Regions from separate parts of the Streptococcus sp. HMSC065E03 genome, predicted to be linked through region 2. Evidence: predicted binding sites of a transcription regulator. Region 2 holds the regulator's gene; the other holds the start of a gene.
What was found. Region 2 encodes CtsR, which represses protease genes until heat stress. Its sites were predicted from a motif close to TTGGTCAAAAAAGGTCAAANA; they were not measured.

Region 1 (7,708 bases), on a different contig from region 2:
CCAATGCGGGCTGGGCTTCCAACGAAAGAACCAGTTTGGCAAAAAGAATGGGAAGATGCAAAACTCTATCAACGCCGTCAAGAGTTGAATGAAGGGAAACCGCATTTTACCCTTCATGATGGCCCTCCCTATGCCAACGGAAATATCCACGTAGGACATGCCATGAACAAGATTTCAAAAGATATCATTGTTCGTTCTAAGTCTATGTCAGGTTTTTATGCACCGTACATCCCAGGTTGGGATACCCATGGTTTGCCAATTGAGCAAGTCTTGGCTAAACAAGGTGTGAAACGTAAAGAAATGGACTTGGTTGAGTACCTGAAACTCTGCCGTGAATATGCGCTTTCTCAAGTAGATAAACAACGCGAAGACTTCAAACGCTTAGGTGTTTCAGGTGATTGGGATCATCCTTATGTAACCTTGACGCCTGACTATGAAGCAGCGCAAATCCGCGTCTTTGGTGAAATGGCCAATAAAGGCTATATCTACCGTGGGGCTAAGCCAGTTTACTGGTCTTGGTCTTCTGAGTCAGCCCTTGCTGAAGCAGAGATTGAATACCATGATTTGGTTTCTACTTCCCTTTACTATGCGAACAAGGTTAAAGATGGTAAGGGTGTCCTAGATACAGATACCTACATCGTTGTCTGGACAACAACTCCATTTACGGTTACAGCTTCTCGTGGATTGACAGTAGGTGCAGAGTTTGATTATGTCGTAGTAAAACCTGCTGGATCTGACCGCAAGTACGTCGTAGCATCCGAGCTCTTGCCAAGCCTTTCTGAAAAATTCGGTTGGGAAAATGCTGAAGTCCTTGCGACTTACCAAGGAAAAGAATTGAACCATATCGTGACAGAACACCCATGGGATCCGGAAGTGGATGAATTGGTGATCCTTGGTGAGCATGTAACCCTTGATTCAGGTACTGGTATCGTCCATACCGCTCCTGGTTTTGGTGAGGATGACTACAACGTAGGGATTGCCAATGGCCTCGAAGTTGCTGTTACTGTTAACGAACGCGGAATCATGATGGAAAATGCTGGCCCTGACTTTGCAGGTCAGTTCTATGACAAGGTTGTTCCAACAGTTATCGAAAAACTTGGTGATTTGCTCCTTGCTCAAGAAGAAATCTCTCACTCCTACCCATTTGACTGGCGGACGAAAAAACCAATCATCTGGCGTGCCGTGCCACAGTGGTTCGCTTCTGTATCAAAATTCCGTCAAGATATCTTGGACGAAATTGAAAAAGTGAAATTCCACTCAGAATGGGGGAAAGTGCGTCTTTATAACATGATTCGTGACCGTGGTGACTGGGTTATCTCTCGTCAACGTGCCTGGGGTGTTCCACTTCCAATCTTCTACGCTGAAGATGGCACACCAATCATGACAGCGGAAACCATCGAGCATGTAGCTCAACTCTTTGAAGAGCATGGTTCGATCATCTGGTGGCAACGTGAAGCGAAAGACCTCTTGCCAGAAGGGTTTACGCATCCTGGTTCACCGAATGGCGAATTTACAAAAGAAACAGATATCATGGACGTCTGGTTTGACTCAGGTTCATCATGGAATGGGGTTGTGGTGAACCGTCCAGAACTCAAATACCCAGCTGATCTTTACCTAGAAGGTTCAGACCAATACCGTGGTTGGTTCAACTCATCTCTTATCACATCTGTGGCGAACCATGGTGTCGCACCATACAAACAAATCTTGTCTCAAGGTTTTGCTTTGGATGGTAAAGGTGAGAAGATGTCTAAATCTCTTGGAAATACCATTGCTCCAAGTGATGTTGAAAAGCAATTTGGTGCAGAAATCTTGCGTCTCTGGGTAACCAGTGTAGACTCAAGCAATGACGTGCGTATCTCAATGGATATCTTGAGCCAAGTGTCTGAAACTTACCGTAAGATTCGGAATACTCTTCGTTTCTTGATTGCCAATACTTCTGACTTTAACCCAGCTGAGGATGCAGTAGCTTACGAAGAACTTCGTTCTGTTGACAAGTACATGACCATTCGCTTTAACCAGCTTGTCAAGATCATCCGTGACGCTTATGAAAACTTTGAGTTCTTGACGATCTACAAAGCGCTAGTCAACTTTATCAACGTTGACCTGTCTGCCTTCTACCTAGATTTTGCCAAGGATGTTGTTTACATCGAAGGAGCTAAATCCCTTGAACGCCGTCAAATGCAAACAGTTTTCTATGATATCCTTGTGAAAATCACGAAACTCTTGACGCCAATTCTTCCTCACACTGCTGAAGAAATCTGGTCCTATCTTGAGTTTGAAGAAGAAGACTTCGTTCAATTGTCAGAATTGCCAGAAGCAGAAACGTTTGCCAACCAAGAAGAAATCTTGGATACCTGGTCAGCCTTCATGGACTTCCGTGGTCAAGCTCAAAAAGCCTTGGAAGAAGCGCGGAATGAAAAAGTGATCGGTAAATCTCTTGAAGCTCACTTAACTGTTTATCCAAATGAAGTTGTGAAAACTCTTCTTGGAGCTGTTGATAGCAATGTTGCTCAACTCTTGATTGTTTCTGAGTTGACCATCGCAGAAGGGCCAGCTCCAGAAGGTGCAGTGACCTTTGAAGATGTAGCCTTCACAGTTGAACGTGCAGCTGGTGAAGTTTGTGACCGTTGCCGTCGCATCGATCCAACAACGGCTGAACGCCACTACCACGCAACCATCTGTGATCACTGTGCAAGCATCGTCGAAGAGAACTTTGCGGACGCAGTCGCAGAAGGATTTGAAGCTAAATAATAAGATGTGAAAAATCGCAGGGAGAGAGTCTCCTTGCGACTTTTCAATAAAGAGGAAGTTATGTGGTACCAGAAAGAATTTAAGGAACTAGAACTGAAAGAGTTTTACGAGATCGTTCAGCTACGATTAGAGACTTTTGTCGTGGAACAAACTAGGATCTACAATGATCTCGATGATGTTGATTATCGATCTATCCATCTTTTTCATCAAAATAGGGAAGGACGTGTGGATGCCTATGCTCGCATATTCGAAACAGGGCTGACAATTCATTTTGGCCGAGTGGCTGTTGCCGAAGGCAGTCGTGGTCAAGGACTAGGAAAGGCTATGGTAGAGCAAATTTTGGACCTTTGTGAACAAAGATTTCCTGAACGGACCATTGAAATTGAGGCTCAAGAACAGGTGGTCGGCTTGTATGAAAAATTAGGTTTTCAAACGGTGAGCGAGCCCTTTATCTTGGCTTCTACCCCTCACGTAAAAATGATCTATCAGAAATAAAGAATCCTTTCATCTCATAATCGAGGTGAAAGGATTTTTTTTGGAAAAAGATACCAAAGAAAAAAGTAAGGCAAATTGGCCTTACTTAGTAATTGGAAAGGAAATTTCAATTAGTTTATCGGAGTAGAGGGTTTTAATAGCGGATTGGTCAATGATTTGAAGATCAATCTTACGTTTTAAAAAGAACTCACGAATTTTTTCTACTTCAGTTTCACGAATAGCTCGGTGTTTGTTACTGATCAATAATTCATAGTGTGTTGGGGCCTGTGTAAAAACAACATCGGTATTGCCCGCGGAATAAACCTCGACAAGCAAGGCGTCAGTGCTGGCAAGTTGGCTTTTGACCAGTGCAGCATGACTATTTGTGGTATTAATGAGCTTCATATGAGTTCCTCCTAACCTCTATCTTCATTTATTATAGCACTTTTTTATTTTTTGTGAAAGAATTCCTTTATTTTTTGTGGGTATTTTTCCACTGTTCAATGCCCCATTTGTGACTACCACGTTTGAGTTTTTCAATCGCTTCATCTACAGGAAACCAAGCAAGATTGTTAAAATCTTCCAGTGGTTTTTGAGTCTCTGTATAGTCTACCACTTCATAAATATAGGCAGGATTGTAGTAGTAGGTGTCGCGATGACTGGAATAGAAATACTCATCTGCTTGGCCATAGTATTGCCCTAAAATAGCGGTAAAGCCTAATTCTTCGATCAGTTCCCGTTTCAGAGCTTGCACGTGATCTTCACCTGCCTCAATTTCCCCTCCAGGTAAGAACCAAGCTCCATTAGGAGCTTGAACGAGGATGATCTGATCCTTGTCCTTATTGGGAATAACAGCGTAGACACCATAGCGATTGACGTAGGTCACATCTTGTTTCTTTTCACCAAAACTTGGAATGGTCATGGTTTTCTCTTTTCTTATTTTTTCATCATTATATCATATTTTTTAGCAAAAATCTGGAGGGAAAAAAGAAAGAGAGTGGGACAAAAGTCCTAGCCTCTCAATTATTCTTGGATGTCGAGCAAGATGCAGTGGTTGAGTGGGCTCTAATACGCTGATTTCATCAGCTTTTACAGCCCTACTCAACTGTGCGGATGTGGGACGATGAAATCGAATTCTAACGAATTACCGATTTCTGTCCCACTCTCTGAATGTACATTTACTGATTATGATTCTGACTTCTTTTCAGTCGTCTTGTGAACAGCTTTGATGCTAATATTCCCATTGCTGGTCATGACGGCTTTGAGTTGTTTCTCACTTGGATGTTCCAGGTAATAATCGGTAATGGCATCTTCGATATGGTCTTGGATGGTACGACGGAGTGGGCGGGCCCCCATTTTTGGATCGTAACCCAGATCGACCAATTTTTCTTTGACCTTCTCTGTCACATCCAGATGAATCTCATTTTGTGCGAGACGTTGATTGACCTCATCGAGCATGAGGGTAACGATTTGAAGAAGGTTTTCTTTTGATAGAGGTTGGAATTCAATGATGCCATCAAAACGGTTCATGAATTCAGGGCTAAAGAAGTTACCGAGTTCTCCAAGTACAGAGTTGGTTCGACCTTCGCGAGCAGCTCCAAAACCAACATTGGCCTCAGCTTTGCCGGTTCCAGCATTAGAGGTCATGATGATAATAGTATCTTTAAAGCTGACGGTACGACCTTGACCATCTGTCAAACGGCCATCATCCAAGACTTGCAAGAACATGTGCATGACATCTGGATGGGCTTTTTCCACTTCATCCAATAACACGAGGGAGTAAGGATTGCGACGTACCTTTTCTGTTAGTTGTCCGGCTTCATCGTAGCCAACATAGCCCGGAGGAGCTCCGACTAGTTTCGCTACGCTATGTTTTTCCATGTATTCGCTCATATCAAAGCGGATCATATTGTCTGCAGAGCCAAAGAGCTCGATCGCCAATTGTTTAGACAATTCGGTCTTTCCGACACCGGTAGGTCCGACAAAGAGGAAGCTTCCGATTGGTCGATTTGGAGATCCTAGGCCGACACGATTGCGTCGAATGGCTTTCGCGATTTTATCTACTGCATCATCTTGACCGATCACATGAGCTTTCAAATCAGAAGCCAGATTGATCAATTGAGACTGTTCTTTTTCTTTCAAATCACCAACAGGAATATTGGTCTTTTGTTCAACGATGTGTTCAATAGTTTTTTCACTGATGACAGGGGTTTCCTGATCGGTGACATGTTGACCTTGCATTTCCTTGTATTTCGCGATTTGGTCGCGGAAGTAGGCTGCTTTTTCAAAGTCTTCTTCGCGCGTCGCTTGAGCTTTGAGGTTTTCCGCTTCAATCAAGCGCTGGTCGATCACTTTGGGATCCACGAAGTTTAGGGTCAGGTTCATCTTAGATCCCGCTTCATCCAACAAATCAATGGCCTTGTCTGGCAGGAAGCGATCTTGGATATAGCGGTTTGAAAGAATAGCTGCCGCTTCGATGGCCCCGTCTGTATAGTGGACGTGGTGGTAGTCTTCGTATTTTTTCTGGATGCCCTTGAGGATGGTGATGGTTTCTTCAACCGTTGGCTCATCGACCTTAACGGGCTGCATGCGACGTTCCAAGGCCGCATCTTTTTCAATGATACGGTATTCATTGAGGGTAGTAGCCCCAACTAATTGGAGTTCTCCTCGCGCTAAGGCTGGTTTGAGGATATTTCCAGCGTCCATATTGCCTTCGCCGGCTGATCCTGCGCCAACAATTTCATGGATTTCGTCGATGAACAGAATAACATCTTCGCGTTGACGAATTTCATCCATTAATTTTTGCATGCGTTCTTCGAATTGACCACGGATGCCTGTGCCCTGAACGAGACTGACGACGTCTAGGCGGATGACTTCTTTTCCTTGCAATTTATGAGGAACGTCGCCATCGACGATTTTTTGAGCCAGGCCTTCCACAACGGCAGTTTTTCCGACCCCAGGTTCTCCAATCAGAACCGGATTGTTCTTGGTTCGACGGTTGAGGATTTCGATGACACGGATAATCTCCTCGTCACGGCCAATGACAGGGTCAATATCCCCTTTGCGGGCAATTTCTGTGACATTGATGCCGAACTCTTCTAACAGTCCTTTTGGCTTTTGAGGGCGTGCTTGACGAGGGTCTTGACCACCACCACGGTTATTGTTTTGGCCGTAGCCACCACCTCCATAACTGCCTCCGGATTGAGTTGGAGGGGTTTGAGGTTCTTGCGGACTTTGGAAGTTTCCAAGGTTATTGAAGAAATCTTCAAAAGGATCTCCAGTGAGTTGGCTCCGTTGGGTCATGCCTTTCAAGAAGCTGTTATTTGGGTCTGTTTTCATAATTTTATAGCAATTTTGACAGAGGTCTACTTGCTGCTGACGTCCATTTACATTTGTATATAAATGGATGGTTGATTCATTTATTTTACAATTTTGACAAAGCATATACATACCTCACAGTAGGTTTTTGATGGTTTCCCATCAAGAGACGAGCCTATTTTTAAAAGGTCAAAAATAGTCAAAGATTTATAGTTTCATTATATCAGTATTCTAGAAGTTTGCAAGAATTTACTACGGAATGTCGCTAAGGATTGAAGAAGAGAGCAAATCAATGGAAAAATGTGAATTTTTATTGGAAGAGCTTTCTCTTTTATGATAAAATAGGAGAGTAGAAAGTAAAGAGGAGAAATAAAATGGAATCACATATAGTACGGATTATCAACCGTTTGGAGACGATGACAAAAGACGGTGGAAACTTGAAACGTAATTTTGAACGTGACGGTGTTGTTGTCGCTGAAGTAGCATACAACCACAATGAAGAAGAAGGTTCAACCTTTACACTTCGTGATGTTGAAGCGCGTGAAACCTATACATTTGATAGCATTGATTTAATTGCAATGGAAATTTATGAATTGCTTTACTAAGCAGCTGTGTGGATGAGTTTGGGGTGGTCTCAAGCTCATTTTTTGTCCATCTGGCTATAGTTTTCGTCTATAAGAAATTCTAATTAGGAACAGTTAGGTTTGAGAGTTGAAATCTGCTATAATAGAGAGGACTATTTTCATTACTTGACTAGAAAGAGAATTGATATGACGACACTCATTGATGGAAAGGCGCTCGCTACAAAATTACAGGGTGAGATTGCGAAGAAAACAGCACGATTAAAAGAAGAGACAGGGGTTGTGCCTGGTCTCGTTGTCATCGTGGTAGGAGATAATCCAGCCAGCAAAATCTATGTAAGAAATAAAGAGCGTTCTGCTATTGCGGCAGGCTTTCGGAGTGAAGTGAGACGACTTCCTGAAAGCATCAGCCAAGCTGAATTATTAGAAGTGATCGAACACTACAATCAAGATCCCCTTTGGCATGGGATTTTGGTGCAGTTGCCACTGCCTAAGCATATCGATGCGGATGCAGTCCTTTTAGCCATTGATCCGACAAAAGATGTGGATGGCTTTCATCCATTGAATATGGGGCGCTTGTGGGC
Region 2 (7,708 bases):
ATGTCCTAGCCGAGGTTTCTGCTTCTGCCAGCAAGTATGATATGGACATGGGAGTCTATCTCTCTCCTTGGGATGCCCACAGCCCGCTCTACCATGTGGATACAGAGGACCAATACAATGAATACTATCTCAACCAGCTTAAGGAAATCCTTGAAGATCCAAAATATGGGAACAAGGGTAAGTTCGTAGAAGTCTGGATGGATGGAGCGCGTGGCGATGGGGCTCAAAAAGTCACCTATACCTTTGACAAGTGGTTTGAAGCCATTCGCAAGGCCCAAGGGGATATTGCCATCTTCTCAGCTGAGCCGACCAATGTTCGTTGGATTGGAAATGAAAAGGGGATTGCTGGAGATCCGGTTTGGCAAAAGGTCAATCCAGATAAGATCCGCAACAATCCATCCAACAGCTACCTCAATCACGGGGATCCGGAAGGGAAGCAATACTCAGTGGGAGAAGCCGATGTTTCTATTCGCTCCGGCTGGTTCTACCATGACAATCAAGAGCCTAAGTCCTTGCGCGAATTGATGGACATTTACTTCAAATCGGTCGGCCGTGGCACTCCGCTTCTGCTTAATATTCCACCCAATCAAGACGGAAAATTTGCGGAGGCCGATGTGGCCCGTTTGAAAGAATTCCGCCAGACCTTGGACCAACTCTACAGTGTGAACTATGCGGCAGGAGCTTTGGTAGAAGCTGACTCGACACGGCGCAATCCTCTCTACAAGGCCAGCCATTTGACAGATGGCGATGAAAAGACCAGTTGGGCACCTGCAGATGATGCCAAAACCGGCTCTTTTGTCCTTGATCTTGGAAAAGAGCAACACTTTGATGTGGTAGAGCTCAAAGAAACCATCGAGAAAGGCCAACGGATTTCTGGTTTCACCATTGATGTGGCAGTGAATGGGCAATGGGTTCCTTATGGGGCTGGCTCAACCGTAGGGTATCGCCGTTTGATCAAAGGGCAACCAGTTGATAGTCGCTATATCCGGGTGTCCATCACTGATGCCCAAGCCACTCCAATCTTGAACGGTGTCTCTGTCTATAAGACACCAGCCAGCATTGAAGAAACCGATGGCTATCCGCTTGGTTTGACTTATCATTCTGACCGGACAGCTGAGCGGGCCAATGGCCAATGGAATGAAGAGGGAGAAGGTGTTCGAGGCACCTCTATGTGGACTAAGGAAAAGGGAGCTTCGGTGACCTATCAATTTGAAGGCACCAAGGCCTATGTCGTCGCAACCGTCGACCCTGGTCATGGGGAAATGGATGTCTATGTCGATGGCCAAAAGCTAGCGACGGTCAATACCCAAAGTCCAAGCCGCAAACGCAGCCAAAAGGTCTATGAAACACCGGACTTGGCAGCAGGATCTCATACCTTGACCTTAGTCAATAGCAAGGGAGATGCGATCGCAACGGAAGGGATTTATGCTCTCAATAACCAAGAAAAGGGGCTCTTTGAATTTGCTCAGCCAACCCTAGCTGTTAAGAAAGGCGACCCAGCGCAAATCGTCGTCAAGAGAAAAGGTGGCTCTAAAGGAAGTGCCAGTCTGAAATTAATCACAGAACCAGGAACAGGGGTTCATGGCAAGGTCTATAAAGATACCAACGTCACCCTTGAGTTCGCAGATGGCGAGACAGAAAAAACAGTCCAAGTTCCAACCCTTGATTTTGCGGGAAAAGCAACCGACGTCTATGACTTTAAGGTCAAATTGCTCCATCCGGATCAAGGAAGCTTGGTCGGCTTTATTCCAGAACTGACAGTCCAAGTGATGAATGAAGACCAGTTGCCAGAAAATCGCAAAGAAGTGGATGACCAAGATCCGAAACTGCATTACAGTGAGGGTTGGCACCATGAGACGGACAACAAAGACTTTTCAAATGGCACAGAATCTTGGTCGAGCTTTAACCAAGTGACCGATGAGGAAGGCAAGAAACACATTGAAGTGACCATTACCTTTAAGGGCACAGGTGTGGAGGTTCGAGGAGTGGTCGACCCAAGTCATGGTCTCTACAGCGTCACCCTGGATGGAAAAGAAATAGCCTTCGAAGAAGGTCGTGGCCATGATTATGAGATCGAAGGCGATCATTATTTCAGTGGCTACGGAGATCAACGCAAGCTCGACCAGAGTTTGGTCAATCTACAAGGCCTAGCAAAAGGCTACCACCAGCTACGCCTGCATCTGGATCCAGCCCTCAATGATCCTCAGTCGTCCAGAGCTATCCAGGTGGACCGATTTGTCCTCTCAGGGAAAGATAGTCAGCTGCTCAGTCAAGAAGAGCTGCAACAGATCATCAGAGAAGGAGTAGAAAAGATCAAGGCTACTTCTCTCGATCGCTTGAAAGCAGACCTCAAACCGACGGTTCAAGGACAATTGACGGACTTGACTCAGTTGTTGGATCAAGAGCGACCAGATTTGGTTGCTGCAGCCAATCAAGTCGAAGCCCTTGAAACCATCTTAGGAGATGTTCACAATTATGAACCGCTGACGCAGACACGCCCAGACGAAGGTGTTCGGGATTTGATTCTTGAAAAGCCAGAACTTCTCATCGAAGCGGAGGAGATTCCATTTGAGAGTCAAACACGTGAGAACAAGGACTTGGCCAAGGGCGAAAGCCGGATCCTTCAAGCAGGGAAGGTCGGACGCCGATTGAAATTGATCGAGGTTCGACAAGAAGAAGGCAAAGAAATTCGGACAGAAGTCGATGCCTTTGTCGAAGTGGAAGCCCAGGACCAGCTGACAGAAATCGGTACAAAGGAAGCAGAAGAAAATTCTTTGAAACCTGAGATACCGACTCCAATCACACCTGTAACTCCAAGTAAGGAGCAGCTAGAAGTTGCGACTCTTTCTCAAGCAGACGACAAAAAAGAAAAAGGAACTCCAGTGCTCCTACAAGCATCGACTCCGCCAGCAACTCCTAATTTGACGGCAGACCATCCAGTAGAAGAAAAGGTAGAAAGCCCTTCTCTTCAACCGGAAGGAAAACTACCTCAAACCGGTACGAAAGAAGGTGGTTTGTTCGCTTGGTTCGGCCTGCTTGGTCTAGGTATCTTGGGTGGAGGTGAGAAATTCGCTCGTCGCAAAGAGTAGTTGATTCTTCTCATAAGAGGTTAGTTCTCACTAGCCTCTTTTATTTTGTCTTCTTAAGAGATTCCTATTTCCATAGAGTCTTTGCTTTATTTACAGCCATAAAAATTGTATAATAGTCAAATAAGGTCAATGATCAAAACGAACACTCCAAGGGCATCTTTATGCGCTGAAGAGCAGAGCATCCATCTAGAAAAAAACAAGTCAGAAAGGAGCATCATGGCAAATAAGAACACATCTGATAGCATTGAAGCTTATATCAAGGCCTTGCTGGCTCAAGCTGGCATGGCAGAGCTCAAAAGAAGTGAGTTAGCCGATGTCTTTCAGGTTGTACCCAGTCAGATTAACTATGTCATTAAGACCCGCTTTACCGAAAGCCGAGGGTATATTGTAGAAAGTAAGCGCGGTGGGGGTGGCTATATCCGCATTGGCAAGGTCCAGTTTTCAGATCACCATCAGATGCTCCAAGACTTGGCAGCCAATATTGGAGAGACCATCAGCCAGCAGGTCTTTAATGATATCCTCCAGATGCTCTATGAAGAAAAATTATTGACAAAACGTGAGGCTCAGCTGTTGCTTGCGACAACCTCCGATGAGGTCCTAGGTCGAGATGTTCTCATCCTACGAGCAACGATGCTGAAAAAAATCATTCAACAAGTAGATAGAAAAGGAAATACCGACTAGATGAACTATTCAACAGCACTGTTAGAAAGTATAGAAGCGGCCCAAATACTAGCAGGCCACTATCAGGGGAACACCTTAGATACTTGGCATCTCTTGACGGCTATGGCCAATAATCCCTATAGCGTGGCAGGTTCTGTACTGAACGATTATCCTATGCAGATCGATGAGTTTCAGGATGCAGCGGAGCATATTACAGGCCAAGCTTTTCAAAGCGACAATCGGTATGAAATCTTCCCATTTTCTTATCGGATGGAAGCCATTATGAAGCACGCAAGAGAGATTGCCCAGGTCCTTCATGCCAAGACCTTGGGAACAGAGCATGTGCTCCTCTCTCTTCTAGCAGACCGTGGGACCTTGGCGAGCCAAGTCATGGAGTTTGCCGGCTTTGCCTTTACAGAGCAAGACAAGGGAGTTCCTATTGCCTCCCTTCGCAAGAATTTAGAAGACAAGGCAGGCTGGGACAAGAATGATATCAAAGCCATCCGGAGCCTCTACCGGGCCCAAAACCCTAACCGCCAAACCATGGGAAATATGATGGGCATGCCCCCAAGTACCAGTGGAGGTCTTGAAGATTATACCCGTGATTTGACAGAAATGGCGCGTGCAGGCCAGCTTGAGCCTGTGATCGGCCGGGATGCAGAGATTTCACGCATGATCCAAATCATCAGCCGCAAGACGAAGAACAATCCTGTATTGGTGGGAGAAGCAGGGGTCGGGAAAACAGCCCTTGCATTAGGTCTGGCCCAGCGTGTCGCTAGTGGCAATGTACCAGCTGAAATCGCGCAGATGCGTGTTCTGGAATTGGATCTCATGAATGTCGTTGCAGGGACGCGCTTCCGTGGGGACTTTGAAGAACGGATGAACAATATCATCCAGGACATCGAAGAAGACGGTCACGTGATTCTCTTTATCGATGAACTGCATACCATTATGGGCTCAGGATCCGGTATTGATTCGACCTTAGACGCAGCCAATATTCTAAAACCAGCCCTAGCACGAGGAACCTTGCGTACAGTTGGAGCGACGACCCAAGATGAGTACCAAAAGCATATCGAAAAAGACGCAGCCCTCTCTCGGCGTTTTGCGAAAGTCACCATTGAAGAGCCAAGTGTTGCAGATAGCATCCAAATTCTCCAAGGCTTGAAAGAAACCTATCAGGACCACCATCATGTGACCATTACCGATGAAGCGATCGAAACAGCTGTCAAATATGCCCACCGCTATTTGACCAGCCGTCAATTGCCAGATTCAGCCATTGATCTCTTGGATGAAGCGGCAGCTACCGTACAAAACCGCGATTCCAACGGTCACGTAAAAGAAGAGTTGACTGCCTTAGACCGGGCCTTGATGGATGGCAAGTGGAAGAAAGCAGCCCAGCTCTTAGAAGTAGAGGTCGCTCCCATTGTCTACAAAAAAGAAGTCACTGACCAAGATGTCTTGGTGACTTTGAGCCAATTATCTGGTATTCCAACTCAAAAACTGACTCAAACCGATGCCAAGAAGTACCTCAACTTAGAAGCAGAATTGCACAAGCGCGTGATTGGTCAAGACCAAGCCGTTTCGAGTATCAGTCGGGCTATTCGACGCAATCAATCAGGTATCCGTAGCAACAAGCGTCCGATCGGTTCTTTCATGTTCCTAGGACCTACCGGTGTCGGAAAAACAGAGCTAGCCAAAGCTTTGGCGGAGGTTCTGTTTGATGATGAATCGGCCCTCATCCGTTTTGATATGAGTGAGTACATGGAAAAATTCGCGGCGAGCCGCCTCAACGGTGCCCCTCCAGGCTATGTGGGCTACGAAGAAGGAGGCGAGTTGACCGAAAAAGTCCGCAACAAACCGTATTCGGTCCTCTTATTTGATGAGGTGGAAAAAGCCCACCCAGACATTTTCAATGTCCTTTTGCAAGTCTTGGATGACGGAGTCTTAACCGATAGCAAAGGCCGGAAGATCGACTTCTCCAATACCATTATCATCATGACCTCAAATCTGGGAGCAACAGCCCTGCGGGATGATAAGACAGTTGGCTTTGGTGCTAAAGATATCCGCTTTGACCAAGCCAATATGGAAAAACGCATGTTTGAAGAGTTGAAGAAGACCTATCGTCCAGAGTTTATCAACCGGATTGATGAAAAGGTGGTCTTCCATAGTCTCTCAAGCGAGGACATGCAGCAGGTAGTGAAAGTCATGGTCAAACCGCTCATCGCGACCTTGGCAGAACAAGGCATGACCCTCAAATTCCAGCCTTCAGCGCTCAAGTTGCTAGCAACCAAAGGCTACGATCCAGAAATGGGAGCTCGCCCACTGCGTCGTGTCTTGCAGACCGAAGTGGAAGATCAACTAGCAGAGCTATTGCTGAAAGGTCAAGCCCAAGAAGGGCAAACCATCAAGGTTGGAACGACAGCCGGAACGATCAAGTTCGAGATTGTCTAGGAGGACGTCATGACGCTTCAGCGATTAACCCGTATTTCGCTTTTGGCGGCACTTTGTGTCGCCCTACGTCAGGCTTTTGCCCCTTTTCCAAATGTCCAACCTATTTCTGCTATCTTTTTTCTCTTGGTGATATTTGAAGGGTATAGCTTTGCTTTTCTTGTGATGATGATCACCATGTTTGTCTCCGCCTTTTTCCTGGGGATGAGCCTGATTGTGTTCTTTCAGATTGTCGCCTTTGGCTGCTTGATGCTCCTTTGGCATATCAGTTACAAGTGGTTGCCCTTTATCCTTCAGATCCTTTTTGTGGGGCTACTGTCCTTTGCTTATGGGGTCTTGATCGATAGTGTTTATGCCTTGATATACCATATTCCTTGGTGGACCTATGCTTTGGTCAATGGTTTTAGTTTTAACCTTGCCCATGCTCTGTCGACGATCATTTTCTATCCCATTATCTATCAAATCTTTAGGAGATTTTATGTTGAAAAAAACCATTTCTAGCTTGATGACCTTACTTGCAGCTCTTCTTTTAGCGAGTTGCGCTTCGTCTCATAGCACAAACCATCAAACAACAGCTTCTAGCACAGAAGTTGCCAAGAAAAACGAAATTTCGATTACGATTAGCGTGACGCCAGAAGGTCAAAAAGCGCAATCGAAAACCTTGAAAGTAGCAGAAGAGAGCAACCTCATGAAAGTGCTCAAAGCCAACTACAAGATTGAAGAAAAAAATGGCATGATCACCTCGATTGACGGTCACAGCCAAGATGAAGCCAAAGGTCTTTACTGGATGTACAAGATCAATGGCGAAATGGCTCCAAAAGGTGCTGCAGAAACCACCGTTAAAAAAGGGGACAAGATCGAATTCTATCAAGAAGTGTATAAATAAGAAAAGCTGGACAGTATGTCCGGCTTTTTTTGCAAAGTTTAGGAACTTATCTAAAACTTCTTTCAAATTAGAAAAATATTTGAGAAACTATTGACAGCCTCATATAACAGTGTTACAATAATGTTACAAAATATTACAAATGTTACAAAAAGAGGTTCTGTTATGAAAAACAAAAAAATCATTTCCCTAGCAGCCCTAGCTTTGACAGCTAGTCTTTTCCTAGGAGCTTGTGGCGGGAATAAAGAAGAAAAAACTTCAGAAGCAAGCAGTTCAAAGACCAGTCAAGTCAAACAAACTAGCTCTTCTTCTAAGAAAAAAGTGATCACTAGCAAGGATCCGATTGCCTCTTCATCCTCTGATAGCAAATCAGAAGAAAGTCATACTGTTGGTAGCAAAAATAACCAAGCTGCAGCTAGTCAAACACCTGCTCCAGCTAAAGAAGCAACACCAGCAGCACCCGTAACAAAAGAAACAAAAGAAGTAGCCACTCCAGCAACACCAGCGAAAGCAAAATTGCCAAGTCTAGAAGACGGCCATGCCCAGGCTAAGAAGCAAGCTTCTGCTACGGAGAATGCCCAATACAAGGGAGTCTATTCTGTGGCAGCAGGGGATTTCTCTGCAGCAG

Region 1: a site for CtsR is predicted at 6,729-6,749, ahead of HMPREF3002_RS09455 (ATP-dependent Clp protease ATP-binding subunit). Genes of this name have one in related genera too.

What each region holds. Positions count from the first base shown of each region.
Region 1 covers NZ_KV818853.1:557,521-565,228, reverse strand. The annotation lists gene ileS (isoleucine--tRNA ligase) at 1-2,751, shown strand, start outside; gene HMPREF3002_RS09470 (GNAT family N-acetyltransferase) at 2,812-3,246, shown strand; gene HMPREF3002_RS09465 (DUF1827 family protein) at 3,328-3,630, opposite strand; gene HMPREF3002_RS09460 (NUDIX hydrolase) at 3,698-4,147, opposite strand; gene HMPREF3002_RS09455 (ATP-dependent Clp protease ATP-binding subunit) at 4,411-6,669, opposite strand; gene HMPREF3002_RS09450 (DUF1797 family protein) at 6,918-7,148, shown strand; gene HMPREF3002_RS09445 (bifunctional methylenetetrahydrofolate dehydrogenase/methenyltetrahydrofolate cyclohydrolase) at 7,314-7,708, shown strand, end outside.
Region 2 covers NZ_KV818844.1:152,960-160,667, forward strand. The annotation lists gene HMPREF3002_RS02085 (alpha-L-fucosidase) at 1-3,089, shown strand, start outside; gene HMPREF3002_RS02090 (CtsR family transcriptional regulator) at 3,306-3,770, shown strand; gene HMPREF3002_RS02095 (ATP-dependent Clp protease ATP-binding subunit) at 3,771-6,200, shown strand; gene HMPREF3002_RS02100 (ECF transporter S component) at 6,210-6,698, shown strand; gene HMPREF3002_RS02105 (DUF4430 domain-containing protein) at 6,676-7,083, shown strand; gene HMPREF3002_RS02110 (hypothetical protein) at 7,246-7,708, shown strand, end outside.